4 regions of the Staphylococcus simiae genome follow, and region 1 is predicted to be linked to each of the others. Evidence: predicted binding sites of a transcription regulator. Region 1 holds the regulator's gene; each other region holds the start of a gene.
The links. The regulator Rex, encoded in region 1, represses fermentation and respiration genes when NADH is low (regulators of the CRP and FNR family bind a similar motif). The targets are predictions, from matches to a motif close to TTGTGAAATATTTCACAA.
Positions count from the first base shown of each region.

Region 2: a site for Rex is predicted at 2,745-2,762, ahead of adhE (bifunctional acetaldehyde-CoA/alcohol dehydrogenase). Genes of this name have one in related genera too.
Region 3: a site for Rex is predicted at 1,794-1,811, ahead of J3R86_RS00845 (L-lactate dehydrogenase). Genes of this name have one in related genera too.
Region 4: a site for Rex is predicted at 3,613-3,630, ahead of J3R86_RS10690 (nitrate reductase subunit alpha). Genes of this name have one in related genera too.

Region 1 covers NZ_CP071589.1:1,944,848-1,953,024, reverse strand. Annotated here, with positions in the region: gene tsaD (tRNA (adenosine(37)-N6)-threonylcarbamoyltransferase complex transferase subunit TsaD) at 1-289, shown strand, start outside; gene J3R86_RS08970 (MutS-related protein) at 374-1,996, opposite strand; gene abc-f (ribosomal protection-like ABC-F family protein) at 2,428-4,359, opposite strand; gene J3R86_RS08960 (redox-sensing transcriptional repressor Rex) at 4,615-5,250, shown strand; gene J3R86_RS08955 (YeeE/YedE family protein) at 5,676-6,755, shown strand; gene J3R86_RS08950 (sulfurtransferase TusA family protein) at 6,768-6,992, shown strand; gene J3R86_RS08945 (ammonium transporter) at 7,157-8,177, shown strand, end outside.
Region 2 covers NZ_CP071589.1:107,065-115,241, forward strand. Annotated here, with positions in the region: gene J3R86_RS00455 (ABC transporter permease) at 1-5, shown strand, start outside; gene J3R86_RS00460 (ABC transporter permease) at 32-799, shown strand; gene J3R86_RS00465 (ATP-binding cassette domain-containing protein) at 766-1,542, shown strand; gene J3R86_RS00470 (ATP-binding cassette domain-containing protein) at 1,529-2,170, shown strand; gene adhE (bifunctional acetaldehyde-CoA/alcohol dehydrogenase) at 2,782-5,388, shown strand; gene J3R86_RS00480 (YbaN family protein) at 5,877-6,257, opposite strand; gene J3R86_RS00485 (aldehyde dehydrogenase family protein) at 6,556-8,043, shown strand; gene J3R86_RS00490 (IS1182 family transposase) at 8,068-8,177, opposite strand, start outside.
Region 3 covers NZ_CP071589.1:203,536-211,712, forward strand. Annotated here, with positions in the region: gene istA (IS21 family transposase) at 1-497, shown strand, start outside; gene istB (IS21-like element helper ATPase IstB) at 490-1,254, shown strand; partial or broken gene J3R86_RS12265 (group II intron maturase-specific domain-containing protein) at 1,309-1,665, shown strand; gene J3R86_RS00845 (L-lactate dehydrogenase) at 1,995-2,948, shown strand; gene J3R86_RS00850 (nucleoside hydrolase) at 3,243-4,184, shown strand; gene J3R86_RS00855 (SulP family inorganic anion transporter) at 4,452-5,903, shown strand; gene J3R86_RS00860 (oligosaccharide MFS transporter) at 6,116-7,393, opposite strand; gene J3R86_RS00865 (BglG family transcription antiterminator) at 7,669-8,177, shown strand, end outside.
Region 4 covers NZ_CP071589.1:2,300,207-2,308,383, forward strand. Annotated here, with positions in the region: gene J3R86_RS10690 (nitrate reductase subunit alpha) at 1-3,526, opposite strand, end outside; gene cobA (uroporphyrinogen-III C-methyltransferase) at 3,816-4,793, opposite strand; gene nirD (nitrite reductase small subunit NirD) at 4,784-5,098, opposite strand; gene nirB (nitrite reductase large subunit NirB) at 5,102-7,507, opposite strand; gene J3R86_RS10710 (sirohydrochlorin chelatase) at 7,567-8,177, opposite strand, start outside.

The DNA of each region.
Region 1 (8,177 bases):
TGTTGTAGAAGTACTGACATATAAAGCGATTAAAGCTTGCCAAGAATATGGTGTGAATCGCTTGATTGTTGCTGGTGGCGTTGCTAGTAACAAGGGGTTAAGACAATCTTTAACACAACAGTGTCAGGAACAAGGAATACAATTAACGATACCTAGTCCACAATTATGTACAGACAATGCTGCTATGATAGGTGTGGCCGGATATTACTTATATCAACATCATCAAGTAGGCGACCTTACATTAAATGGTAGTAATAATATAGATTTAGAAGAGTGCACAATTGAATAAATATTAACAAACGTCAATACACATAGCTATAAAGGTATTTTTATAGCGTGTATTGACGTTGTTTTTTAGTCTGAAACGACACGGTTAGTTAGCATTATCGTCATCAGACACATTGTCTTTAGCACGTTGATAAATCGTTTCAGGGAAATCAGTTATTTTCAATAATTCAATTGCATTTCTAGTGTTGGCCTTACCAGGTTTGATAGTGTAATCAAAATGAATATTATTATTTTCGATAATTTCATTAAAATGATAATTGATAAAACGTTTATTTAACATAGTGGCTAATTCTATATCATGGGTAGCAGCGATAACTCTGACATTAGATTGGTGATCGAGATATGACAGTACAGATTCTGAAGCGGCTATACGCTCAGTTGTATTAGTACCTTTAAAAATTTCATCAATAAAGCAATATAATTTGGATGAACTATTAATATTTACGATACGTTTAATAGATTTTAACTCTGCCATAAAGTAACTGTCACCAGATAAGACATCATCAGCATTAGCCATTGAAGTATAAACATTTCCAGGTTCATATGTAAACGAACGAGCCGTAGTTGTATTAATTGTTTGCGCTAAAATTAAATTAATAGCGACAGCTTTCATAAACGTTGATTTACCGGAGGCGTTTGAGCCTGTAAGTAATACATTGTTATTTAAAGTAAAACTATTAGCAACGGCATCTACAATTAATGGATGGCTAAGATCAGTAAACTGGACATCTGTCATTTGCGTATTACTTTGCGGTTCACAATATACATCAAGTGTACGTTGATACATTGCTAAAGCATAATAATTATCTAATTGTGCTACATAACTAAAACAATGGTTTAATTCAGCTTTATATTTATTGTAACTACGCTGAATAGAGTGAAAGATGAGATAATCTAACATAAATATCATTTTCAATAATTTTATAAATGCACCACCAACGTCTTGATCATTAACGTCGGCTAATATACCAGTTAAACGACGTGCTGCTTTAAAATGACTGAAGTTAACTTCAGGGTTTGGTGTGTCTTGAATTTTAGTAATTGCATAACCCTGTTGTAGAACATTAGAAATATAAAACATTGATTTCAAGTCATCGTCATAAGAACGTTTTAAGGTTGAGGATAGAATGATATTAACAATACAACTAGCTAACAATAATAATAAACCAAGTTGTGCATTAACAAAGATGATTAATGCGGTGATAACCGGTAATAACGGACATAACATTAGTAGGAAGTTACTACTAATATATGTAATTTGATCTGGAAATTTTGGATATACCGTTTTACCTATTAATGCTAAACGATATGCAACTTGCTGTCTAAACGCTTTATTGTTCTTAAATAATGATAACAATGTTTGATTATTAAGTTTATACATGCCGCGTAAAGTAGCATATAATCTCATTTCACCAATAGCAGTAAAATTGTAATTCATCATATGAAAAATGTCAGACATATTTAAATCTGACCAAGTTTTGTCATCAATAAGTTGATGACTGTTATAATCATTTTTCTTTAGTTGATATTCTGAATTAAATCTTGCATTAGGCCTGATAAATGTTTCAATAGGCGAAATGGTACGCCATAAATTTTCCAAGTCATTAAATAAACGTTTACGACTAATTAAGCGGCTAGTAACTCCTACAATAATAGTTAATAATATAATAGCGATTAAAAATAGAACAAAAGTATGGTTATGATTCATGATGAACTCCTTAATTAAATTGATATGTAGTGAATATTCAAATTATTAAAAGTAAGTTTAATAGCATCGAAAACTAATAAAAAATAATTAATGTGAAAAATGTAAATAACAATTAATAATAATATTATTTCATAAATTATTAACTACAACAACATACTTAAAGTAATTCTGTGTCAATAGGGAACATGCGTACTTATCAACAAATAGTTAACAACTTGTGGATAAGTTATACATATCTGCTGTTTTTATGTGGATAATCATTGGAAAAGTAAAAAAACAAGATAAAATTAGTGGGATATTACCTGTGGATAACTAGGATAACTCTGTGGATAGCCACAATTACAGTATTTATAATGTGAATAAAAATTTTAAAAATCTGTAAAAAAAGAACTCTAAATTGTGTATATAACACAATAAGAGTTCAAGTAAAATTATAATTTTTGTTGTAATTCTTCCCACTCTATCATTGCTTGTTCTAATTTTTGTTCGCTATCAGACTTTTGCATAGCTAGTTCATTGGCTTTTTGTGGGGCATTAAAAATTTCGGGTTGTGTTAATTGTTGATCGATAGTTTCAATGTCAGCCTCTAGTGATTCTATTAATGATTCACAGTCAGAAATTTGTCTTTCTAATTTTCTTTGAAGACGGCGTTGTTCCTTTTGACTATGGTAAGAAGATTCTTTATTAATCGTTGTATGTTCCAGGTGATGGTCATTATTTTGTGCATCACTTTGAGCTTGTAAAGCATCTCGTTCTTCAATTTTTTCGATATAGTATTGATAATTACCTAGATACATCGTACCACCATCAGCGGTTAAATCGAACACTTTATTAGCGAGTTGATTAATGAAATAACGATCGTGAGACACAAAGAGTATGGTACCTTCAAAATATTGTAAAGCTTGTTCCAACATTTCTTTTGAGTCAATATCTAAATGATTGGTAGGTTCGTCTAATATTAAGACATTATCACGTTGTAACATTAAAAGCGCAAGTTGCAATCTCGCTTTTTCGCCACCAGATAAATCATTAATTATTTTTTTGACATCATCTTGCACGAATAAGAATCGACTTAAGACAGCGCGAATATCTTTTTCATTCATGTCACGATATTGATCCCATACATAGTCTAAAATTGTCTTATTAGATTTAAATTCAGCTTGTTTTTGATCATAATAGCCGATTTTTAAGTTAGCACCGAAATTAATGTCGCCACCGAGTTGTTGTTGTAAGCCAGCAATTGTTTTAATTAATGTTGATTTACCTATACCATTTGGTCCGATAATAGCAATATGATCACCTTTAGACACTTCAATATTAATCGGTTTAGTGATAGGTGAGCTATAACCAATTTCTAAGTGTTTAATATGCATGACGTCGTTACCAGTGTTCCGATCAAAGCCGAATTGGATGTTAGCACTTTTGGCATCTAACATTGGTTTATCAATACGTTCCATTTTTTTCAACATTTTACGGCGACTTTTAGCCATACCGCTTGTCGAAGCACGTGTAATGTTTTTATCAACAAATGTTTCTAAACGTTTGATTTCATCTTGTTGACGCTCATATTCTTGCATGCGCTTGTGATAGTATTGATCACGTTGAGCAATAAACTGATCGTAGTTACCAATGTATTTTTTAACACCACCAAGGGCAACGTCATAAATTTGAGTAACAATTTTATCTAAAAAGTAACGGTCATGACTGATTATGACAATAGCACCTTTGAAATACCTTAAATAATCTTCTAACCATTTAGTTGTTTCTAAATCTAAGTGGTTAGTAGGTTCATCTAATAATAATAAGTCAGGTTCATTTAGCAGCATTTGAGCCAATGATAATCGAGTTTTTTGACCACCACTAAAATCGTTAATCGGTTTGTCAAAATCTTCTTCAGTGAAATTTAAACCATGTAATACTGTCTTTATTTTACTTTCATATTGATATCCTTCTAATTGTTCAAATTGGTTTGTCAAAGACTCATAGCGTTCCATATGTTCACTATATTCAGTGGTATCATAGTCGTTGGCATGTTGTGCTAACCAATCAGTCTCTTGTTTAATCAATTGTTCCATATTTTTAATATGGTTAAATGGTTTTGACATTTCTTCAAACACTGTGGCATTTGAATTTAACGTCATTTGTTGAGTTAAATAGCCAATTTTTAAATTTTTAATTTTGGAGATAGTACCAGTATCATAGCCCTCTACACCAGCAATAATTTTCATTAATGTTGATTTACCAGCACCATTTCTACCAACAATACCGATACGTTCATCTGTTTTGACTTCAAAATCAACATCAGTAAAAATATCTTCACCATCGAATGATTTTGCTATATGATTAAGTTGTAAAAGTATCATTCAATCGTCACCTTTCGTCTATAGTCAACATATTTCATAAATATAGTATGATAAGAAATGAATACATTACTTTCTATTTTACAGTATTAGAACTATACTTGAAACTAAGATATTTATTTTTAAAAATTAATAATGTATAATATTTAAGTATTCATTGCAATCAATTGTTTGTTTATTAATAATTTTGCATTCACGCTCTACATCGTTTGAATACAGAAATAGAAGTTCTTTCAAACTCTAAGGAGGAAATAACGAATGACTGACCAAGTTAAAATTCCTCGAGCAACTTTAAAACGTTTACCACTATACTATAGATTTGTTAGCACATTAAAATCTAAAGGCGTTGATCGTGTAAACTCCAAAGCGATTAGCGAAGCGTTACAAATTGACTCGGCTACAATTCGTCGCGATTTCTCTTATTTTGGCGAATTAGGTAAAAAAGGTTATGGATATAATATTGATAGTTTATTAGAATTTTTTAAATCGGAATTAAGTGAGAGCGATATAATTAAGATTGCTATCGTTGGTGTCGGAAATCTGGGGAAAGCACTACTTACATATAACTTTTCTATACATGATGAAATGACTATTACGGAAGCTTTTGATGTTAAAAAAGATGTGATAGGTCAAAAAATTGGTAATGTTGTTATTAAAGATAATAGTGAACTAGAATCAACATTGAAACAACAAGATATCGATGTAGTTATTTTAACAACGCCTGAAAGAGTTGCACAAAAAGTGGCAGATCAGATAGTTGCATCTGGTGTGAAAGGCATTTTAAACTTTACGCCTGGTCGCATTAATACGCCAGCAGATGTTCAAGTACACCAAATTGATTTAGGTATTGAATTACAATCATTATTATTTTTTATGAAAAATTATAGTGAATAACATAGACTATTAAAGAATTGTTTAAATAAGCAGTGTTCATCATATAAATATGAAGGACATTGCTTTTTTTATTAGAATTTATTAGTTATCAATGCTAGTTTATTATCGTTTATGACTGTCGAATGTAATTGAGTCTATATCAACTTGTAAAATAGGTCCAAAAGATATTTAGCGTAAATTGATGTTGAGTGTGACGATGATCTTTGGAACATACAAACGTTATTTCCAGCTATATCCAATCTATTAGTTTTAACATAAGAGAATCATGATAAACAGTTATGAATCATATATTTATGAGATTTATCATATCTAGTATCATCAATGTAATTTCTAAATTAACTCGAATAAACATGATCTCAGGTTGAAAACATAAATTTATTCAATTATAATACTTAGTAAACATATCGGAAAAGGGTGGTTGAATGATTTGGACAATTGTTAGTGGACTTATTGTTGGTGTTTTATTAGGTTTTGTAATGCAGAGAACACGCTTTTGCTTAGCAGGCGGATTTCGTGATATGTATGTGCAGAAAAGTAATAAAATGTTTTATGCTTTACTTATCGCTATCACAATTCAAAGTATAGGATTATTATTATTGACTCGACTAGGATTGATTACAATACCAACACATAGTTTTCCGGTTGTTGGTACGATCATTGGATCATTTATCTTTGGCATAGGTATTGTATTGGCAGGAGGATGTGCCACAGGAACATGGTACCGTGCAGGAGAGGGACTCATCGGTAGTTGGATAGCCTTGGTACTTTATGCCTTCACAGCAGCAATAACCAAAACTGGTATATTATTACCAGTGATGACATTTATTAATCAATCTACTAATGTTAATAGTGATATCTCTCAAACAACAGGTATTCCTATATGGATACTCGTAATGTTATTAACTATTATTACAGTATTTCTTATAATCAAAACGTTAAAACGACCTAAACCTAAAATGGCTGTACCAAAGTTGCAACAACGCTTTTCAGGATTAAGACATTATTTATTTGAAAAAAGATATCACCCGTTTGTTGCTGCAATCGCAGTGGGAGTGATTGCTTTAATTGCGTGGCCAATGAGTGCGTCAACAGGACGCCCATATGGATTAGGTATAACTACGCCATCTGCGAACTTAATTCATTTTTTGATATCTGGAGACCGACAATTTATTGATTGGGGTGTCTTACTTGTTTTAGGAATCTTTATCGGTTCATATATTGCTGCAAGAGGAGCTAGAGAGTTTAAGTGGCGCTTACCGGATAGAACAACAATTAAGAATAGCGCAATTGGAGGTATCTGCATGGGCTTTGGGGCATCTGTTGCTGGTGGGTGTTCGATTGGTAATGGTTTAGTAGAAACTGCGACAATGTCTTGGCAAGGATGGATTGCTTTAGGATCAATGATATTAGGTGTATGGACAATAAGTTACTTTATATTTATTAGACCTATGAAACAGATAAACAAACAACAGAGACAAACGATTAGTCAAACACAAACAATTTAGGAGGTTATTTAAATGTTATATGAACTTGGGACAGTCGGTATGGTTTGTCCATTTCCACTAATTGAAGCGCAAAAGAAGATGACAACTTTAGAAATAGGTGACGAATTAAAAATCGATTTTGATTGTACGCAAGCAACAGAAGCTATTCCTAATTGGGCAGCTGAAAATGGATATCCAGTAACTAACTATGAACAATTAGATGATGCATCATGGACGATAACGATTGAAAAAGCATAAATAAAATACAGCTGTAATACTAATAATGCCTCAACAAGTGATGATGCATGTCACTGCTGAGGCATTTTTTTGTTAGAAAATATGACATGATAGGTTACATTTATTGACCGATTTTTGCTCTTTTTAAATTGTCAGATTATTATGACAATAAGGGAGTGATAAGTATGCATATTAGTGATACAATTTTTTTATTTTTATGTACATTATTAGTTTGGTTGATGACTCCAGGGTTAAGTTTATTTTACGGTGGGTTAGTTCAATCTAAAAATGCCTTAAATACAGTGATGCAAAGTATGGCTGCAATTATCTTAGTGACATTTGTTTGGATAACTGTAGGATTTACTATAAGTTTTGGTCATGGTAATTTGTGGTTTGGTAATTTAGATTTCTTGGGACTTGATCATGTAGGTTTTAACATTGATAAAGAAATTAGTCCTCATGTACCTTTAGCATTATTTATGTTGTTTCAAATGATGTTCTGCACAATTGCGATTTCAATTTTATCCGGTTCAATAGCTGAGAAAATGAAGTTTATACCGTATCTCATCTTTGTAGTCATTTGGACAGCTTTAGTATATAGCCCTGTAGCTCACTGGGTATGGGGCGGAGGTTGGATTAATAAGTTAGGCGTGCTCGATTTTGCTGGTGGTACAGTCGTCCATATTACTTCAGGGGTTTCTGGATTAGTACTGGCAATAATGATAGGTAATCATGAGAAAAATGATATACCAACGCCACATAATTTGATTATTACTTTGATTGGAGGCATTTTCGTATGGGTAGGTTGGTATGGTTTTAATGTTGGTAGTGCTTTTACATTTGATCATATCGCTATGCTTGCTTTTACGAATACAGTACTTGCAGCAAGTGCTGGAGCCTTTGGATGGTTACTGTTGGAATATTTATTTAAACATACAACGAGTTTACTTGGTTTATTATTAGGTGTATTAGCTGGATTAGTAGTCATTACACCAGCTGCTGGTTATGTAAGTTACTTGAGTGCTATCATTATGGCCGTCATTGGCGGTGCTAGTTGTTATGTTGTTGTAAATTATATCAAAGTTAAATTAAAGTATAATGATGCTTTAGATGCTTTTGGTATACATGGTGTGGGAGGCATTATTGGTGCTATATTAACAGCAGTATTTCAAAGTAACAAAGCTAATCCTGATATTGAAAATGGCT
Region 2 (8,177 bases), 780 kb from region 1:
TGTAAAGGAAGCGGGTGGAGAAATGATAACAATAAAAAGTATATTACTATATGTCATTTCAATCGCATTATTAGCTATTTTATGGCTTTATACATACTATCATCCAGTAATGATTAACACATCAGCACAATTGCAACCACCTAGTTTAACGCATCATTTGCTAGGTACTGATCAATTAGGACGTGATTTATTATCACGATTAATTATTGGAAGTGCGGTCACACTCTTGTTAACTGCTATAGTTATTATTTTAAGTGTAGTTACAGGTTTATTATTAGGCTTAATTTCTGGAATAGTAGGGCGTTTCATCGATGTTATGATGATGTTTATTGCTGATATGTTACTTGTAATACCATCCTTCATCATTGCATTAATTGTGCTGACTTTTGTTAATGACTCCATAGTAGGTTTAATGGTTGCTTTGACAATAGGTTGGCTAGGTCGATACTTACGTTATTTTAGAAATCTGACGCGTGATATTATTACAAAACCATTTATTATTTATGCACCTTTAAGTGGATATTCTAAAATACAAACAACGTTCTTTCACATTATTCCTAATTTAACCAGTAATGTGTTGGCATTGGTATCAGCTGATTTCGGTAAAATTATGCTGAGTATTTCAGGTTTGGCATTTTTAGGGTTAGGTATTAAACCTCCAACTCCAGAACTTGGAACAATCTTATTTGATGGTAAAAGCTTTTTTAATAGTGCACCATGGCTATTTTTCTTTCCAGGGCTATTGTTAGGAGGTTATGCGTACTTATGTCAAATGATTCACAACAACATCAATCAATAAACAATGCAGTAGAAGTTGAACAATTAACCATTTATAACAATAATCAAGCCTTATTAAAATCATTGTCAATGACAGTTAAATTTGGTGAATTCCATGCTATTGTTGGTGAGAGTGGTAGTGGCAAGTCATTATTAGTACGTACAATTTTAAATATGCGACATTCCCAATTAGAATATCAAGGACATGTCAGTATCAATTTGAATGAAACGGATGCAGTATTTCAAGATGCTAATAGCAATATGTTTAGTAATGTAACGATACAAAAACATTTCAATGCAGTGTATCGGACAATACAGTCATCAGTATCAAAGGTGCAGCAACAACAACAAATAGAATCGTTGTTGCTACAATTAGGTTTTTCAAATCCTAAGACAGTGCTTAACAGTTACCCATTTCAATTAAGCGGTGGTATGGCGCAACGTGTTGCGTTTGTATTAGCAATGGTTCGACACCCTAAAATATTAATATTAGATGAACCAACAAGTGCACTGGATATAAAAAATAGTAACGTTTTTATGCATTATCTAATGGATATTGTCAAACAACAACAAATGACAGTTATTTTTATTACTCATGATTTTAATCTCGTTCGTCAGTATGCAACTGAAGTCAGTATTATGAAAAGTGGTGAAATAATTGAAAGTGGCAGTGTGAAGGATGTCTTAAGTGCACCCAAAGAAGACTATACACAACAACTCATTGATATAGCTAACAGGAGGGCTTACTACTATGCTGACAATTAACAATCTAACCAAGGTTTGGGGACAAGACAAAAATATCATCGAGCAGTTGAATGTGACGATGACAGCACAACATATATTAATTTGTGGTCAAAGTGGTAGTGGCAAGTCTACGTTAGCTAAGATTATTGCTGGTATTGATATGGATTATAGTGGGCAATTGCTTTATAACGGCATTGAAAGAAATGAGTATACTACGAAACAGTGGATGAAACATATTCAATATGTTCCCCAGTATCAACGTGACACCTTGAATGGTAGACAGACAGTAAGGCAGGTTTTGCTTACACCTTTAAAAAACTTTGGCTTTAAACGACAAGGTTTTCAACAGAGAATTAATAACGTAATGAAACAATGTCAGTTATCAAAATCACTATTACAACAACGCGTTGATACACTGAGTGGTGGACAATTTCAGCGGCTATGGATTGCCAAAGCATTAATATGTGAGCCGGATATTTTAATTTTAGATGAAGCGACTACTAATTTAGATGTTATAAATGAAGAAAAAGTGATTGAAATGTTACAACAGCAAAGTAATATTCAAATGATTATTATTAGTCATGATGCCTATGTATTACAGTCATTTATCGGGCAACGTCTTGATTTAACAGTACGTGAGATGAAATGATAAACCGAGTATACTACTTATATATACAATCAGTTGTTTCATACAGCATAAGATGTGACGATTAATGATGAGCTATCTCGACGGAGATAGCTATTTTTGTATTAAAAAATAGTTTAGTAAATTATGATTCTTTAACTTTTAGAACCGATTAATTAAATGCAAATTAAAATCATAAAAATATAAAAGAATTTGATGCCGATATTCCTGAGATAGGGATGCAACACAGGATAAATGAATAAATAATTTTTATAAACTCAAAAGTTGGGCATTGAGTCCTCGGCAAAGAAAAATCTGATAATAAATTCACACTATAATGTATAAGCTGGGATAAGAGATAATTAAGATTTTTAGTCTGATTTGTTTGAGGACCTAAATTACAATGTACAACAAAGAAAAGTGTTTTTTATTGTCATCTTGAAAATAAAGGAACAAATATGTCACTCAAAGTCAGTCACAGCAGTACTTCCTAGCGTAAAACTATAATTTAAAAACTTTAATTGTTCAAATAATAGTCGAATTTTAAAATTTTTTTATCAAAATCTCTTTATATCTAAAAAAACATATACTATAATGTTTGTGAAATAATTCACAAAGTTAAAGGAGAGGTTGATATGGGAACTGTATCAGAAAAAGAACGACGAGGGACTGAAGAACAAGTAGCAAATATGATTAATGCTTTGGCTGCCAAAGGTCAAGCAGCTTTAAAAGCATTATCTAAAAAATCACAACAAGAAATTGACCATATTGTACATCAAATGAGTCTAGCAGCTGTAGATCAACACATGACATTAGCAAAAATGGCGTATGAAGAAACTGGGCGTGGCGTATATGAAGATAAAGCAATTAAAAATTTATATGCTTCAGAATATATTTGGAATTCTATTAAAAATAATAAAACGGTCGGTGTTATAGGAGAAGATGAGCAGAAAGGTTTAACTTATGTTGCCGAGCCAGTTGGTGTTATCTGTGGTGTTACACCAACTACTAACCCAACATCAACAACGATATTTAAAGCGATGATAGCCATTAAAACAGCTAATCCAATCATTTTTGCTTTTCACCCAAGTGCACAACAATCATCTAAACGAGCTGCTCAGGTTATTTTAGACGCAGCAATTGCAGCAGGTGCTCCACAAGATTGCATTCAATGGATTGACGAACCTTCTATCGAAGCAACAAAGCAACTGATGAATCATAAAGATATTGCATTAGTATTAGCAACTGGTGGTTCTGGCATGGTGAAATCAGCATATTCAACAGGGAAACCTGCTTTAGGTGTTGGACCAGGAAATGTACCGACTTATATTGAAAAAACAGCATATATTAAACGTGCGGTTAATGATATTATTGGCTCTAAAACATTTGATAACGGTATGATATGTGCGTCTGAACAAGTTATGGTTGTTGATAAAGAAGTTTACACCGACGTAGTGAATGAATTTACATCACATGGTACATACTTTGTTAAACAAGAAGAATTGAAACAACTTGAAGATGTTGTAATGAATGATCATAAAACAGCTGTTAAACCTGATATTGTTGGTAAATCAGCAGTAGCCATTGCGGAGCTTGCAGGCATTAAAGTGCCAACGGATACTAAGTTATTAATTGTAGAACTTGAAGGTGTTGGAGCAGATTATCCGTTATCTCGTGAGAAATTATCTCCAGTATTGGCGATGGTTAAAGCACAATCACACGATGATGCTTTTCAAATATGTAAACAAACATTACAATTTGGAGGTTTAGGACATACTGCTGTCATACACACAGAAAATAGTGATTTACAACAAGCCTTTGGGTTAACAATGAAAGCATGTCGTGTACTAGTTAATACGCCATCAGCTGTTGGAGGTATTGGAGATATGTATAATGAATTAATTCCATCATTAACATTAGGTTGTGGTTCTTATGGTCATAATTCAGTGTCACATAATGTGAGTGCAGTAGATTTATTAAATATTAAAACAATTGCTAAACGTCGCAATAATATGCAATGGTTTAAATTACCTCCAAAAGTATATTTTGAAGAACATGCCATTATGTATTTAACAGAGATGGATCATATCGACAAAGTTATGATTGTAACTGACCCAGGCATGGTTAAATTTGGTTATGTGGATACTGTCGAAAGTGTCTTAAGACGTCGAGTGCCACAACCGAAAATTAAAGTATTTAGTGATGTTGAACCAAATCCATCAACAAATACAGTTTACAAAGGATTAGACATGTTTATTGATTTCCAACCAGATGTTGTCATTGCACTTGGTGGAGGCTCAGCAATGGATGCTGCTAAAGCAATGTGGATGTTCTTTGAGCATCCAGAAACATCATTCTTTGGAGCGAAACAAAAATTCTTAGATATTCGTAAACGAACATATAAAATTGGCAAACCAGAACATGCTAAACTTATTTGTATACCAACTACTTCAGGAACAGGTTCTGAAGTAACACCATTTGCTGTTATCACTGATAGTGAGACACATGTGAAATATCCATTAGCAGATTATGCGTTAACACCAGATATCGCTATTGTTGATCCACAATTTGTAATGAGTGTACCTAAAAGTGTAACAGCAGATACTGGTATGGATGTATTAACACATGCTATTGAATCATATGTATCTGTTTTGGCATCTGATTATACAAGAGGATTAAGCTTACAAGCGATTAAGTTAACATTTGACTACTTGAAATCGTCAGTGGATCAAGGTGATAAAGTGTCACGTGAAAAAATGCATAATGCATCAACAATGGCCGGAATGGCATTTGCTAATGCGTTTTTAGGTATTTCACACTCCATAGCGCATAAAATTGGCGGCGAGTATGGTATACCACATGGTAGAACCAATGCAATCTTATTACCTCATGTGATTCGTTATAATGCTAAAGACCCGCAAAAACACGCTTTATTCCCTAAATATGATTTCTTTAGAGCGGATAAAGATTATGCTGATATTGCTAGATTTTTAGGTTTAGAAGGACAAACAACTGAAGAATTAGTCGAAGCATTGGCAACAGCAGTGTATAACTTAGGTTGCTCAGTAGGTATTGATATGAATTTAAAAGCACAAGGTGTCACAGAAGAAGTGCTAGCATCAACAATTGATCGCATGGCAGAATTAGCATTTGAAGATCAATGTACGACTGCTAATCCAAAAGAACCGTTAATCAGTGAGTTAAAAGGTATTATCCAAACAGCATATGATTATGAACAATAATGACTTATTGCTAATAGCTAGACTGAATTATTACACGATATAGTATAGTTTGAAATTATCTCGAGATGATCATAAATAATGATGGTCTCGAGATTTTTTGTAATATAAGGATTCTAAGACAGAACGTATGCTGTAAGTAATATGATGTGATTGTTAGTAATTGTCTGTATGATGAACTATTAAGAAATCACTGCTTTATCATCCCTGCGAGCCTTGTCAGGGTGGCTTTACGACATAAATTTTTTGACAATGATTACTGTCCTATCATCCTGGTGGGGTCTTGTTAGTGTGCATGGGCGATATAAATTTTTGAAAAATGATTGCTGTGCTACTCCGCGCTGTATGATCTATTTGAAATGGACTCAACCTCACATAAAAGTAAAGTTAAGTCAGATTGTTGAAGTTGAATACAAAATCAATCATACGAAGGTGTTTTACTATTTGAATTGTTAAAAGTTGTAAACGATATTCAAGGATAGACACTGGTATTAATCCTTTGTCTTATTTGTCTGAGGAAGTGTTTTGACAAAAGTAAATAAAGCGATAGTTTGTATCACTACAAGAATCATCAAGCCAATACGAACTGGCCAAATAGGAACTACTAGTATAGAAAAGCCGATAACAATATAGAGACTTAACAAAATTTTGAATTTCTGAGGTAGTGTATATCCTCGGTGTAAGTAGAAATTTTCAACATATTCTTTATATATTTTTTGTCGAACCAACCAGTTATAAAAACGCTCTGAACTTCTAGCAAAGCAGAAAACGGCTACAAGTAGAAATGGGGTTGTCGGTAGTAATGGTAAAACGGCACCAGCGATACCTAATCCAGTGAAGATGATACCGATAATTAATAGAATAATTCGCACAAGTGAAACCTCCAAACTGTTAATACAATGCTTAAGTTAATTATCACTAACTTATTCTATCATCTTAATGATAATAATTCTCAAATGCATTTTACTATATTATGTATTTTAACAATAAGTTTAGCAATACTTTTTATAAATTAAATATTTAACAGTAGAGATGATGACAGCAGGAATATCAATGACGAAAAATGACTGAGCTAATGATTTTCATTTGTGTAAACGCTTACTATATAATGACTATTGTAACATCATTACTTTAAGTCATACGTTTACTACATACAAAGGAGAGATAAAAATGACAGTGAACATTCAAGATTATATTGCCCAGGATTACGGTTTGTTTATCAACGGAGAATTTGTTAAAGGTAGTAGTAATGATACAATCGCAGTGACGAATCCAGCTACTGGAGAAACACTTTCACATATTACAAAGGCGACAAATGAAGATGTCGATACAGCAGTTAAAGCAGCACAAAATGCCTTTGAATCATGGAGCTTAACTTCTAAAACGGAACGTGCACAATTATTACGTCAAATTGGTGATCAATTAATGGCACACAAAGACCATTTGGCAATGGTTGAAACATTAAATAACGGTAAACCAATTCGTGAAACAACATCAATTGATATTCCTTTTGCAGCAAGACATTTCCACTATTTTGCTAGTGTTATTGAAACTGAAGAAGGTACTGTGAATGATATTGATAAAGATACGATGAGTATTGTACGTTATGAACCTATCGGTGTCGTAGGTGCAGTTGTGGCATGGAATTTCCCTATGTTGTTAGCAGCATGGAAGATTGCGCCTGCCATCGCCGCTGGTAATACCATTGTCATTCAACCTTCATCATCAACACCATTAAGTCTCTTAGAAGCAGCTAAAATTTTCCAAGATATATTACCTAAAGGGGTTATTAATATCTTAACAGGTAAAGGGTCAGAATCAGGTAATGCTATTTTCAACCATGAAGGTGTAGATAAATTATCTTTCACAGGCTCAACAGATGTAGGTTATCAAGTTGCTGAAGCGGCTGCTAAACACCTTGTCCCAGCGACGCTTGAACTTGGTGGTAAGAGTGCAAATATTATCTTAGATGATGCTAATCTAGATTTAGCTGTTGAAGGCATTCAATTAGGTATTTTGTTCAATCAAGGTGAGGTATGTAGTGCGGGATCACGCTTACTTGTGCACGACAAAATTTATGATCAATTAATACCTCGATTAGAAGAAGCCTTTTCAAAAATAAAAGTGGGCGATCCATTAGATGAATCAACGCAAATGGGTAGTCAAACTGGCCAAGATCAACTAGAAAAAATACAATCTTATGTTGATTATGCGAAACAATCTGGCGCCAATATTCTTACTGGGGGTCATCGTGTAACAACTAATGGTTTAGATAAAGGTTATTTCTTTGAACCGACGCTAATTGCAGTAGAGAGTAACGAACATAAATTAGCACAAGAAGAAATTTTTGGCCCAGTATTAACAGTAATTAAAGTGACTGATGATCAACAAGCCATAGATATTGCCAATGATTCAGAGTATGGTTTAGCAGGTGGCGTCTTCTCACAAGATATTACGCGTGCATTAAACATTGCGAAAGCTGTGAGAACAGGACGTATATGGATTAATACGTATAATCAAGTCCCAGAAGGTGCACCATTTGGCGGTTACAAGAAATCTGGTATTGGTCGCGAGACATATAAAGCAGCATTAAGTAATTATCAACAAGTTAAAAATATCTATATTGATACAAGTAATGCATTAAAAGGGTTGTATTAAGTCGATTAATCATACGTTTGAATTTTAATGACGAAGAGCCTGGGACATTAAGTTCTTGGTGAAAGTAAAAAAGACAATTTCTATTGAAAATTGATAGAAATTGTCTTTTTCATTATTAATTTTGAAATAAACAG
Region 3 (8,177 bases), 880 kb from region 1:
TTATGAAAATATTAGATGAAATTCATGCCTATCAAGGACAATTATACTTACATGAAATTCCACAATTTATTGACGAATTAAATGATCGTTTGAATTACTCAGTGCATAATGGGACAGGAAAAATACCAATTATTGAAGTAAAAAAAGAAAAGAGCTTCTTACAGCCATTACCCAATGTCCATGTAAGAAACTCATATAAAGTAGAACATAAATATTTGAAAGTCAATCGTTCGAATATGATTACATATCGCTCCAATCAGTACTCAGTTCCTGCTGAATACTATGGAAAAACGGTTGAAGTTCAAGTTTATGATCAACGTTTGTTTGTTTATTATAACACCAAATTAATCGTTGAGCATCCTATTACCCATCATAAATTAAATTATCAGCAACAACACTATTTAGAAACGCTAGCTGTCTCCTATGGAGACCATGATGATATTAATCAGCTGGCCTTAGATAATTTAAAAACGATAGGAGAGATGTATGATGAATAATATTACTAACTACCAACGTTTAAAAGATAATCTGTCATATCTAAAAATGAATCAAATGATTACTCATTTAGATGAAGTGATAGATTTTAGTATCACTAACGATTTATCATTTATTGATACTTTAATTAAATTGAGTGATTATGAAATCGCAGTTAAAGAAAAGAATATGATTGAATCAATGGTTAAGGTAGCAGCATTCCCTTTTAAAAAGGAACTGTGCGACTTTGACTTTTCATTCCAACCTAACGTCAATAAACAAGAAATCGTAGATTTTACTCATTTACGATTTATAGAAAACCATCAGAATATTGTCTTTTTAGGTCCAAGTGGTGTAGGTAAAACCCATTTAGCTACATCAATTGGTATGTCAGCAGCGAAAAAAAGAGTAAGTACGTATTTCATTAAATGTCATGATTTAATACAAAATTTGAAAAAATCTCAATTAGAGAATCGGTTAGAAAATAGACTCAAGCACTATAGTAAATATAAATTACTAATTATTGATGAAATAGGCTATTTACCTATTGATAGTGAAGATGCCAAACTCTTTTTCCAACTGATTGATTTAAGATATGAGAAGAAAAGTACCATTTTTACTACAAATATTAATTTCAATTTATGGAATGAAATATTTGAAGACCCTAAAATAGCTAATGCCATTTTAGATCGCATATTACATCACTCAAATGTCATAAAAATAACTGGGAAGTCTTATCGGTTAAAAGACCATTTTGTGAAAGTTGAAAAGACAGAATGACATTTTTGTACATTCTTAAACAATCATTTTTGTACATTCTTTTATTGACATTTACAACCAGGTACCTTTAAAGAGATTATATCAGAAATTAATCAAGTAACACGAGGGTGGATAAATTACTTTGGTAAAGGATTTATTACAGGTTTTGTAACGAAGTTACAATCATGGTTAAACCGACGCATTAGACAACTAATCCTCAAAAGATGGAAAAGAATAAAAACCAAATATAAGATGTTACGTAAGTATGGACTTGACCATAAGAGTGCAATGAAAATTGCCAATTCAAGAAAGAAATACTGGCGCTTATCATCAACGCATGAAGTTCATCGTGCACTTACAACAAAACGTCTCTACAAGTGGGGGTTAGAACCATTAACCCAACTCGCAGAGACGGCTTACGCAAGATATTGAACCGCCGAGTACGGAACCGTACGCTCGGTGGTGTGAGAGGACGGATAATCAAATAATGGTTATCCTCCTACTCGATGTTGAAATTAATTAGGTATAGAAAACGCAGAAAGTGTAAAGTTATTATAAAAATGTGAAATAAATCACAATTAATAATTGACCGTTATTTATATGCGTGTTACATTCTATATGTGAAATAAATCACAAAGTTTTATTTGATTATTAAATATGAAGGAATTAGTTAAAGTTAGAGGTGTTAATGGCACCTTAAAGATAATGAAATAGTAAACCATCAAAGGTTTAGACAACAATATTAAAGGGAGTTTTAAAAAATGAACCAATTTAAAGGAAATAAAGTAGTACTTATCGGAAATGGGGCAGTTGGATCTAGTTATGCATTTTCACTTGTTAACCAAAGTATCGTTGATGAATTAGTTATCATTGACTTAGATACTGAAAAAGTAAAAGGTGATGTGATGGATTTAAAACATGCAACACCTTATTCTCCAACAACCGTTCGTGTTAAAGCTGGTGAGTATAGTGATTGTCATGATGCAGATTTAGTTGTTATTTGTGCAGGAGCTGCTCAAAAACCAGGAGAAACACGTTTAGATCTAGTAAGTAAAAACTTGAAAATATTTAAATCTATTGTAGATGAAGTAATGGCATCTCAATTTGATGGTATTTTCTTAGTAGCTACAAATCCAGTTGATATTCTTTCTTATGCAACATGGAAATTCTCTGGATTGCCTAAAGAACGTGTTATAGGTTCAGGAACAATTTTAGATTCTGCACGTTTCAGATTATTATTAAGTGAAGAATTTGATGTGGCACCAAGTAGTGTTCACGCACAAATTATTGGTGAACACGGAGATACTGAATTAGCAGTATGGTCACATGCTAATATTGCGGGACAACCTCTAAAAGAAATTTTAGAAAAACACCCACAAGAAAAAGAAAAAGTGGCACAAATCTTTGTTCAAACTAGAGATGCCGCTTATGATATTATCAAAGCTAAAGGTGCCACATATTATGGTGTAGCTATGGGCTTAACAAGAATTACCGAAGCTATTTTTAGAAATGAAGACGCTGTATTAACAATTTCTGCTTTATTGGAAGGAGAATATGGTCAAGAAGATTTATATATTGGCGTACCTGCTGTCATCAATAGAGGTGGTATTCGTAATGTTGTAGAAACACCATTAAATGAAGAAGAACGCACTCAATTTGCGCACTCAGTACAGACACTCAAAGATATTATGTCAAAAGCTGACGAACTAAAATAATTAGAAAGTCGTCATCTACCAAGACTTAATATAAACCATACCCCATAATGAGAGACTATTTGATACACTGATGTATTTCAAATAGTCTCATTTTTATGTCAAAAATGACTTGCTAACAAACCAAGTTGATATAGTAAATTTTAGACGAAGTAACAAATTTTGAATTTGTTTTAGAGAAAATGACAATGCGTATCGTTATAATAACGTTTACAATAAATGTTAAAGGTGACATCAGTGATAAGGTTATGATGAACTATAGAATTTTATAATATTTAGGAAAGGTGTGTTGTAGTAATGTCGACAAAGATAATTATGGATTGTGATCCAGGGCATGATGATGCTATAGCCTTAATTTTAGCAGGAGCCGCAAACAGTACATTAGATATATTAGCAGTAACTACGGTTGCTGGAAATCAAGCAGTAGAGAAAAATACTACGAACGCGTTGAATGTGCTAGATATAATGGGACGTGATGATATTGATGTAGCAGTTGGAGCAAATCGACCGTTGATCAAAGAAGCAGCATTTGCAGCTGAAATACATGGTGAAAGTGGCTTAGATGGACCAACACTTCCAGATAAACCAGCTAAAGAACCACTTAAGCAAGCGGCTGCCGATGTTATTATTCATCATGTTACAACTAGTTCAGAGCCAGTGACTATCGTTGCGACGGGCCCTTTAACGAATGTCGCGACAGCATTAATTCGTCGACCTGACATTGCAGATAATATAGCTTCTATCACTCTAATGGGCGGTGGTACGTTTGGTAATTGGACACCTACAGCAGAATTTAATATATGGGTAGATGCAGAAGCTGCAAAACGTGTTTTTGAGAGTGGTATACGTATCAATGTCTTTGGCTTAGACGTCACACACCAAGTCTTAGCAACTGATCAAGTGATTGAGCGCTTTAGTCATATAGATAACGATGTTGCACAATTTGTCGTAGAATTATTACGCTTTTTCAAATCAACTTATAAAAAATTTTTTGATATGGACGGCGGACCTATTCATGATGCATGTACAATTTTATATTTATTGCATCCAGAAGTATTTACAATGCAACATGTGAATATTGATATAGAACATCAAAGTGACTTAACTTATGGCACCATGTCAGTAGATTTAAATCGTGTTACTGGTAAAGCTGCGAATGCTTATTTTGCAACTGAGGTTGATGTGGAGCAAGTATGGAATATTATGGAAGAAGCGTTACAGACATACGATAAACAATAACATAATAAAATAATGACTGGATGACAGCTTGGAACGAGTGATGTTTCGAGCTGTTGTTCTGTTTGTACAATTTGATTCTATGGCGGGTCATGTTGGCAAGGTGATTGCCTATGTATCTTGATAGATGTATTGTCTTGATTAATAAATGACATTAACTATAGATAGTCATTATGAATACTGCTAAAATAGGTTTGTTTTGATTATAAGAAAAAATTAGTTGTTTATATGGAATGTACATATAAATATAAAAATTTGAAAGGAGCAAATATGAACAACAAAATAAAAAATGAATGGTTTAAAGACCCTAAGACCAATATATTAGCAGGTATCGTCGTTGCACTAGCATTAATACCAGAAGCGATTGCCTTTTCTATCATTGCAGGCGTGGATCCGATGATTGGTTTATATGCTTCTTTCATTATTGCAGTCGTTAGTGCCTTTGTAGGTGGAAGACCAGCTATGATATCAGCAGCAACCGGTGCGGTAGCGTTAATTGTGACACCACTAGTTAAAGACTACGGTCTGGATTATTTAATTGCTGCGACTATTTTAATGGGAGTCATTCAATTAATACTAGGCATATTTAAAGTGGGGCAACTTATTAAATTTATCCCCAATTCTGTCATGATTGGTTTCGTCAATGCCTTAGCAATTATGATATTTATGGCACAAATTGAACATATTTTTGGTATTTCAATAGATACATATATTTATGTCATAGTAACCTTACTTATTATTTATGTATTGCCACGTTATTTTACAGCTATTCCCGCACCATTAATCGCGATTATCATATTGACCATTGTATCCATGACAACAGGTTCTAATGTACATACTGTAGGCGATTTAGGTGATATTAAACGTACATTACCGCAATTAGTTATTCCTAATGTGCCTTTTAATCTGGATACCTTAAAAATTATTTTACCTTATTCTGCGTCAATGGCTATTGTCGGCTTAGTTGAAAGTTTATTAACTTCAAAATTAATAGATACGGTCACAGATACATCAAGTAATAAAAATAGAGAATCACGTGGTCAAGGAATTGCTAATATTTTTTCCGGTATGTTTGGTGCTATGGGTGGGTGTGCCATGATTGGCCAATCGATGATTAATGTGCGTTCTGGAGCTACTACAAGATTATCAACATTGACAGCAGGTACAGTCTTGATGTTTATGATTATTGTGTTAGGAAACTTTGTCGTTCAAATTCCTATGCCAATCTTAGCTAGTATTATGGTAATGGTGTCAGTAGGAACATTTGATTGGAAGTCATTTAAATATTTAGTTAAAGCGCCTAAGACAGATGCTATAGTGATGTTATTGACTGTCATCATCGTACTTGCAACACATAATTTAGCTATAGGTGTGGTGATTGGTGTTATTTTAAGTGCTTTATTCTTTGCTACGAAAATTTCACATATAAAAGTGGATAAACATGTAGAAGGTATGGATATATACTATTACTTGAGAGGACCAGTATTCTTTGCATCAGTTGAATCGATAATGAAGCAAATCGATATACATGAACAAGATCGTACAATCACACTTGATTTTCAACAAGCAAAATTGTGGGATGATTCAGCAGTCAATGCAATAGATACTTTAGTGGATAAATTAAAACTTCAACACAACACAGTTTATGTCATCAACTTAGATGAACACAGTCAAAGTATGATTAAAAAGTTAAGCACCATAGATGAAGCCTCTATATTATAAAGTCACATAACAACTTCAACGTATAAATACAAAGCTAGCAGAAGGATTACCCTAATCCCTCGCTAGCTTTTTTGTTGTTTTGTAGATTGATTTTAGCCAGTAGTACCTTCGTGTACGATTTTAATTGTTTCATTAATATGCAAGTTGGAATCTACGACACGACTTTTAAAAGAATTATATCTGCCTCGCTTCCCCAAACAATACTAATCTACCTAAGATTTATTAAAGACATCTCCATAGACGAAGTCATCGTCTTTTCTTAACGTGAAGTAACCAAAAATGCCAGCGATACAAATGATGATGGCAATAACGAAAAATGTTGGTTGATAGCCAAGATGGTCTCTTAAGATACCGAGTGGGCTAGATAATATGACTTGACCGATTTGTGCAGAGACATTGTAGCCAATCATGTAAATAACTGCAGATAATTTTGTATCAAAATGTAATGTAATATAACGGAACATAGGTAAGACAAAAAATGGTATTTCTAAAGCTTGAAACATTTTAATCACTGAAGCACTGTACGGACTTGAAATGATACTAGATACCCCAATACGTATAAACATAATTGATACACCAATCAATATCGTTCGTTTGACTCCAATTTTGTGCATAATTAATGGAACAACACCCATCATTATAGCTTCGAAAAATACTTGAATTGAATTAATTGTGCCGTATGCTTTATGGCCTAAACTAGCAGATGAAAATAAGTCAGTATAAAATTCAGGAAACATTTGTTGTTCAAAAATGGTATAAAACGACCAAGAAAACATAGTGAAAATAATAATTTTCCAAATATCTTTAACTTTTAATAAAAAAAGCATCGATGTTATAGACGGAACCGGTTCCATATAACCTGAACTATTCCCCGAATCATTACTTGTTTGTGGCACGGTTTTCCATAACGAAAGAACAAGTAAGAGTACTAGACCAAGGACAGAACCTAACCAGAAATTTAAGTAAGGATTAATATTAAAAATAAAACCAGCGATGAGTGCCACGATAGCATAGCCAAATGTGCCCCAAGCACGAGCTTGACCATAATTAAAGTGGTAAGTTCGACTCATTTTTTCACTAACAGCTTCGAATAAACCTATAGCCGCTAAAAATCCACTTGATAAGAATATAGAACCAACAGCGATAGCGAGCCCAAATGTATGTTGAATTAAAGGAACAAAGACCCATATAAAAAAGGGTGCTACTAACGTAGATAGGCATGAACAGACAATTAATAGTCCACGCTTTAACTGCAATTTATCTTGAATGACGCCATAAATGAAGACGAAAATCAATGTGACAAATGAATTAGTTGTAAAGATTAAACCTACGTTACTACCATTCAAACCCAAACCTTGATCTTTAGAAGTTAACCAAATTTGAAAAAATGACCACCATATACCCCAAGATGCAAACAATAGCATCAATATCAATGATGTTTGAATATAAGATTGTCTACTTGTAGCAGTCTTCATCTTATGACTTTGCATTATCCCACCTACTTTTAAAAGTTAACAATATCTTAAAGATATTAACCTCTTTTACAGGCTATAGCAATATATTTTTACTGCGAACTGTTATTGTTATCCATTTTGTCATAATTAATAACTTAAAAAATTCAGAAAGAATAACTACGCATTATAATGAAAAAGTTAGCAAATCACAATGATGTACATCGTCATCACATGAATATGTGTTCAAAGCATGTACATCGGTGTGATGTCTGATGATAAATTAGGCTTAGGTGCTCAAGGGAGGATCATATATGGATGTGGACAATCAACAAATACTTAAAGAAATTGCATTGAATCCAACCATTCAAGGTAAAGAGCTTGAAACAATTTTTGCATTATCTAGAAGACAACTCGGTTATCGAATTCAAAAAATTAATATTTGGTTAGAAAACGAAGGCTATCCAAAATTAGAACGAACGAGTCAAGGTAACTTCATTGTGAGTTTAGAAGTGATTAAATTATTTAAACACGAACACGATACGCAAGATTTAACGGATCCGGTGAATCAAATATTTAGTATCGCTAAGCGACGTTATTATTTAATGTTGATGCTTTTTAGTAAGGAGAATGCATCATCTTTAAATCATTTTGCTATTGATTTACAAGTGAGTAAGAACACGATTATTCATGATATTAATTACATTCGCCAGTACTTACAAGATCAAGGCCTAAAACTTAAATATTCTAGGAGAAATGGTTACGAAATGATTGGTGATGAAATTGAAATACGTCGTTTTCTTTTTAAATTAATCAATCAACG
Region 4 (8,177 bases), 360 kb from region 1:
GTGAACCACCACGAGTATCAGTAATTTCTGAACCTGGTGTTTGTATATGTTTATCTTGAGCATGATACATAAACATTGTCCCTTTAGGCATACGGTGTGAAATAACAGCTCTAGCAGTTACGACACCATTACGGTTATATACTTCTAACCAATCATTATCATTAATATCATGTTTAGCTGCATCTTCATCTGAAATCCAAACTGTTGGACCACCTCTAAATAATGTCAACATATGTTTATTGTCTTGATACATAGAGTGGATATTCCACTTACCGTGTGGTGTTAAGTAACGTAATACTAAGGCATCAGTTCCACCTTTAATTTTTTTGTCTTTGTTACCAAATACCATTGGCGGTAATGTTGGTTTATAAACTGGTAAGCTTTCACCGAATTGTTGGAATACTTCATGGTCAACATAATAACTTTGACGACCTGTTAATGTTCTAAATGGTACTAAGCGTTCAACGTTTGTTGTAAACGGAGAATAACGACGTCCTTGTTTATTAGAACCTGGGAATACAGCTGTTGGAATAACTTCTCTTGGTTGTGATGTGATATTTAAGAACGTAATTTTTTCTGCTGCACGTTCACTTGAAATATCTTTTAATTCCATACCAGTTTGTTCTTCTAAATCTCCGTATGATTTTTGAGATAATTTACCGTTTGTCGCAGATGATAGATTTAACATAGCGTCTGCAACATTACGAGCTGTATCAATACGTGGGTGATCTGTTCTCACTGAATCTTCATTAGTATCTCCCCATGTACCTAACATACTTTTCAGTTCTTCGTATTGTTCGCTAACACCAAAGCTAACACCATGTGCGCCTAATTTATCTGTTTCTAATTTAGGTCCTAACGTTACGTATTTGTCGTAAATTTTAGTAAAGTCTCGCTCAACGATTGCAAAGTTTGGCATTGTACGTCCTGGTACTGCTTCAACCTCACCTTTAGACCAATCTTTGACGATACCATATGGTGTTGAAATTTCTTGTTTAGAATCATGACTTAATGGCGTAGTGACAACATCTTTGAATGTGCCAGGCAAATAATCTTTAGCCATTTCTGATACTGATTTAGCCAATGTTTTAAAGATGTCCCAGTCAGAGCGTGATTCCCATAATGGGTCAATTGCTGGATTGAATGGGTGAACAAATGGATGCATATCAGTTGATGATAAGTCATGTTTTTCATACCAAGTTGCTGCTGGTAATACGATATCTGAATATAACGGTGTTGCTGTCATTCTAAAATCAAGTGATACCATTAAATCTAATTTACCTGTTGTTTCTTCACGCCATTGGATTTCTTCTGGTTTATCGTCTTCATTTGGGCTTGCTAATAATCCTGATTTTGTACCTAATAAATGTTTCATAAAGTACTCTTGACCTTTAGCTGAACTTGAAATCAAGTTTGAGCGCCAAATAAATAATGATTTAGGATGATTTTTTCTTAAATCTGGATCTTCTATAGAAAATTGTGTTTGTTTTGTTTTAACTTCTTCAATTGCACGTTTTAAAATATCTTCATTTGATTCAATACCTTCATCTTTTGCTTCTTCAGCAAATAATAAACTATTTTTATTAAACTGCGGATAAGAAGGTAACCAACCAAGACGTGCTGCTAAGACATTATAATCAGCAGGATGTTGATGTTTAAGTTCATTAGCTAATGGTGATTTTAATTTGTCTACGTTTGATTCTTCATATTTCCATTGATCTGTTGCGAAGTAGAACCAACTTGTACCATTTTGTAAACGTGGTGGACCTTGCCAATCTTTAGCAAATGAAATTGTATTCCATCCTTCAATTGGACGGCATTTTTCTTGTCCTACATAGTGTGCCCAGCCTCCGCCGTTAACACCTTGGCAACCACATAACATAACTAAGTTTAAAATTGCTCGATAAATCGTATCTGAGTTGAACCAGTGATTGATTCCTGCACCCATGATAATCATTGAACGACCTTCTGTATCAATCGCATTTTGAGCAAATTCTTTACCTACTTGAGTAACTAAGCTAGCTTTGACACCAGAAATAGTTTCTTGCCAACCTGGTGTATATTTAGATTCTGCATCATCATAGCCTTTAGCTTCCAATTCATGATTGAATCTACGTACACCATACTGACTTGCCATTAAATCGAAAATAGTAGTCACTTGAACTTCCTTGCCATCAGCTAATGTTAATGTTCTAGTTGGAATTGGACGTTCGAAAATACCATCTCCAAAGCTGTCAAAATATGGGAATTGAATTGTTTGTAAATCATATTCACCATCAGCCATTGATAATGTTGGGTTGATTTTAGAACCGTCTTCAGTTTCTAATTTAAGATTCCATTTTTTACCTTCTTCCCAACGTTGACCCATAGTACCGTTTGGAACTACTAATGACTCACTAATCGTATCGTAAATAACTGGTTTCCATTCGCTCTGTTCAGTTTCTTGTCCTAAGTCACTTGCTCGTAAGAAACGTCCTGCTTTATAACCATTTTCATCTTCATCAAGCATAATAACGAATGGCATATCAGTATATTGTTTAGCATAATTGATAAAACGTTCATTAGGTTTATTGACATAGTGTTCTTGCAAGATAACATGTGTCATCCCTTGTGCAATTGCTGCATCTGAACCTGGGTTTGGCGCTAACCAATTATCTGCAAACTTAACATTTTCAGCATAGTCTGGTGCTACAGAAATAACTTTCGCACCTTTATAACGTACTTCAGTCATAAAGTGAGCATCAGGTGTACGTGTTAAAGGAACGTTAGACCCCCACATAATAATGTATGATGAGTTATACCAGTCACTTGATTCTGGCACGTCTGTTTGTTCACCCCAAATTTGTGGTGAAGCTGGTGGTAAATCGGCATACCAGTCGTAGAAACTTAACATTTCTCCACCAAGTAAATTGATAAATCTTGCACCAGCTGCATAACTAATCATCGACATAGCAGGAATTGGTGTGAAACCAGCAATTCTATCTGGACCATCTTTTTTAATTGTGTAAAGTAATTGTGCTGCAATAATTTCTGTGACATCTTTCCAAGTAGAACGTACATGGCCACCCATACCACGTGCTTGTTTATATTGTTTGGCTTTATCTTCATTTTCAACAATAGAAGCCCATGCAGCTATACGATCACCATTTTGTTCCTCTAATGCTTCATTCCATAAATCTAAAAGTTTACCTCTAATGTATGGATATTTAACACGTAGTGGACTATATTCGTACCAAGAGAATGATGCACCACGAGGACATCCCCTAGGTTCATATTCGGGCATATCTGGTCCACAACTTGGATAGTCAACTTGTTGGTTTTCCCATGTAATCACACCATTTTTAACAAAAACTTTCCATGAACATGAACCAGTACAGTTAACACCGTGCGTTGTTCTTACTTCCTTATCATGACTCCAACGCTCTCTATACATTTTTTCCCATTCTCTACTTTTAGATTCAAGAACAGACCAATTACCATTAAACTTTTCTGTTGGTTTAAAGAAATTTAATCCGAATTTTCCCATTTATTTTATCCTCCTACGTACAAATACGATCTATATTCATTCCATTAATTGTTTAATTCATCAAGATGTTTTTTCCTTTAACTAGATTGTATATTTTTTCACAAAATATTAATATTAGGGAATTACCTAATTGGTTAGGGATTTTCCCTATCCTGTTGTAAAATTTCAACATTTTCATGACATTTCACTTCACATATCTCATGTGTTTCGAAATATAAAAAATAAGACTTTAATACAGGTCATTCAGTTACCTATGATTAAAGTCTTACTTATATTGTTTATAAAGTGACTACATACACTGTTCCATTGATTGTTTAAAATGTGATGTTGAGATATAAATCACATCTTGTTGGTCATTAATAAAATTTTGATAAAATTTACGTTGTGATGGGTGATAATCAATATGTTTAGTTTGATTAGGATTGATCATACAGCCAAATCCTTTATCATATAAATATTCACAAATTTCTAGTGCTTCTTGCTGGTCACCACTGATCACATAAAATGGTCGATGTTCAGGCCAAGTTTGTCTAGAATAATCCACATATTCTCCAACATCACCAATAATACAAATTCCTGGCTTTGCCTCTACCTGATGTTGTTCTAAACGTTGGATAATATTACTTAAGTAACCTGTTACTACAAATTCATTAAAGCATGATGCATTAAATACGATTGCAATTGGGTAATTTATATCGGTATAGCGCTTAATTTGGTCGATAATTTTACTTAGTCGTTTAATTCCCATATAAATTGCTAGTGTACCACCATTAATCAAATTACTAATATCAACTTCATTTTCTTCAGAATCTTTAAAATGACCTGTTGAAAATGTCACACTCTTAGCAATAGTTCGCATCGTTAACCCAGTATTCATCGTAGCAACTGCTGCACTTGCCGATGTTACTCCAGGCACAATTTCAAATTGAATGCCATATTCATTCAATGCATCAATTTCTTCTTGTACACGACCAAAGATGGCTGGGTCGCCACCTTTTAACCTAACAACTAGCTGATGATGTCGTGCCGCTTCAATAATTTGTTCATTAATACTTTGTTGTTGTATATGTTTAGCGTAAGGTTTCTTTCCTACATCTATAACTTCTACATTAGGCTTAGCATATTGTAAGATAAGAGGATTTACTAAACGATCAACTAAGATAATATCAGCTCGTTGTATTAAACGTTCCGCTTTTTTTGTTAAATAATTAGGATTTCCAGGCCCAGCACCTATCAAATATACTTTACCGTAGTCTGTTACAGACATACATATACGTCTCCGTCTATAACTTCAACTTCATAAACGTCAACGCAACCTTCGTCTGGTTCTTGAACAATACCCGTGTTCAAATCAATTTTTTGATCATGAAGTGGACAAAAGACGTATTCACCACTTACTGTGCCTTCTGATAATGGACCTTGTTTATGCGGACACACATTATGAATAGCGTGAATTTTACCACTTTCAGTTAAAAATAAACCAATTTGTTTATCTCCAACAAAGACCTTTTTACCAATTAATGGTGTTAATTCATCCAATGTAGTTACTTTCACTTTTTCTTTTGTAGCCATTAATTACACCTTCTCCACTTCAAAGATTTTTCTTGCTTCTGCATCATTAGTAATAGCTTTCCAAGGTTCTTCTTCAACTGCTTTTTTAGCTTCCATGACGCGTTCAAATAATTCTTCTTGTCTGTCTTTATCTAATAGTACTTCTTTAACATTTTCGAAACCAAGACGTCTTAACCATGGTGCTGTTCTTTCAGCGTAAATACCAGTTTCTCTGTAATATTGCATTAGTGCACCACATAATTTAACTACTTCATCTTCAGTTTCTACTGTAGTTAAGAATTCACCTTTTTCAACTTCAGTACCACCGTTACCACCAATGTATATTTGGAAGCCGTTTTCTACTGAAATAATACCAAAGTCTTTAACACCTGATTCTACACAACTTCTAGGACATCCTGAAACACCCATTTTAAATTTATGAGGTGTATCAATATATTCGAATGTTTTTTCTAGTCTAATACCAAGTGCTGTTGTATATTGTGTACCAAAACGACAGAACTCTTTACCTACACAACTTTTTACTGAACGTGTTTTCTTACCATACGCAGATGCTGAACGCATACCTAAATCTTCCCAAACTTGTGGTAATTCTTCTTTTTTAAGACCATATAAACCAACACGTTGAGAACCAGTAACTTTAACTAATGGTACATCGTATTTTTTAGCTACCTCTCCTAAGCGAATTAATTGATCGGCATCTGTTACACCTCCACGCATTTGCGGGATAACAGAGAATGTACCATCATTTTGGATATTTGCATGGTAACGTTCATTAGCGAATCTTGATTCTTTCTCATCTTTATGGTCGAATGGATAAACCATATTTAAGTAATAGTTTATTGCTGGACGACATTTTGGACAGCCGCCTTTATTTTTAAAGTCTAGGACATGACGCACTTCTTTAGATGTTTTAAGTCCTTTTGCTCGTATTTGTGTAACAATTTGATCTCTAGATAAATCCGTACAGCTACAGATACCTGCTGGTTTAGCTGCTACAAAATCGTCACCTAATGTATATTGTAAAATTTGCGCAATTTGAGGTTTACATTTACCACAAGAATTACCGGCTTTTGTTTGAGCTGTAACTTCTTCAACTGTAGTCAAACCATTTTCAGTAATTGCTTTAACGATAGTTCCTTTATCTACACCATTACAACCACAAATCGTTTCATCATCAGCCATATCAGCAATAGATGTACCTGTTTCTTCTCCACCTTTTGTTAATAATGACACAAGCGTGTAATCCTCAATAGATTCACCTTTTTTCATCATACTATAGAAACGAGAGCCATCATCTGTATCTCCGTATAATACTGCACCAACAACATTACCATCTTTTAAGAATACTTTTTTGTAGTTATTATCAATACTATTAAAGATTTCAATGCCTTTAACATCTGGGCTTTCGATAATTTGTCCAGCACTATATAAATCACAACCGGATACTTTTAAAGATGTAAATGTTGTTGAACCTTTGTATCCATCTGTTTGTTGTTCAGTTAAGTAATCTGCAAGCACTTTTCCTTGTTCATATAATGGTGCAACCAATCCATAAACTTTACCATCATGTTCAGCGCATTCACCAACAGCATAGATATTGTCGTCACTTGTTTGCATGACATCATTAACAACGATGCCTCGATTTACTTCTATACCAGCATCTTTCGCTACTTCTGTATATGGTCTAATACCTACAGCCATCACTACTAAATCTGTTTCTATTTCTCTGCCATCCGCTAGTCTAACGCCTTCAACATCATCTTCCCCTAAGATTTCAGTTGTGTTTGCTTGCATTTCAAATTTCATACCTTGCTTTTCTAAATCTGCTTTTAGCATTGCTCCTGCTTTACGATCTAATTGCATTTCCATTAACCATTCAGCTAAATGTAACACAGTTACTTCCATACCTTGGTCTAATAAACCACGTGCACATTCTAGACCTAAAAGCCCGCCACCAATAACGATAGCTTTTTTCTTCGTTTTGGCAATTTCCATCATTTGTTCAGTATCATCAATTGTTCTCCAGCCAATGACACTTGGCAAGTCAGATCCTGGCACAGGAATAACAAAAGCTTTAGATCCTGTAGCGAAAATCAATTTATCATAATCGACTTCGACACCTTTTGAAGTTGTTACTGTTTGTGCTTCTTTATCTACATTTACAACTGGATCGTCAGTAATTAATGTAATATTATTTTCTTCGTACCATTCGTAAGGATTCATGATTGTTTCTTCAACAGTCATTTTATTTTGTAAAATATTGGATAACATTATTCTGTTGTAGTTTGGATATGGTTCTTTACCAATAACAGTAATATCATACATATCATTAGCACGACCTAGAATTTCTTCAATTGTTCTAATACCCGCCATGCCGTTACCAATCATTACTAATTTTTGCTTTGCCATAAATATGCCCCTTTACCGCGTAATATTTGTTTTAAAAAGGATTTGGTATGTTATTCGTTTTAAACAGTCATTAACTCAAGTTGATCATTAATAATATTATTTAAAATCGGATCAAAGTTAATAGACGGTGTGAAATAGATGTCACTATTCACATTCATCTCTGTCATTTGTTGCTTTACCTTGTTAACTAATCGGCCATCATATAAAAATAATGGTACGACGATTAACTTGTCGTATTGATCAGCTATGTCGTCTAAATCATTCTTGAAACTTAACGCTCCATATAATGTTCGAGCGTAAGTTGGTTTGTTAATAGTTAAAGTTTTAACAAAGTCTTGTAATTCGTCATGTGCCTTAGTAAACTGCCCACTACCGTTACCATGTGCCACTACTACTACAGCCACATCTAAATAGTCATCATCAATAGCGTCGTTAATTCGCTGTTCTACTAATAATGTCATCAGTTGATGTGTGCCGAGTGGTTGACTTACTCGTGATGAAATATGTGGAAACTGTTGCGTCATACTATTAAGAATATTCGGAATATCACTAATGTAATGCATCGCACTGAAAATAAGTAATGGAATAATTCTAAATTGGTCAATTCCTTCATCAATCATCTTCGTCATGACCTGTTCCAAATTTTGACTATCACTTTCCAAAAAAGCCA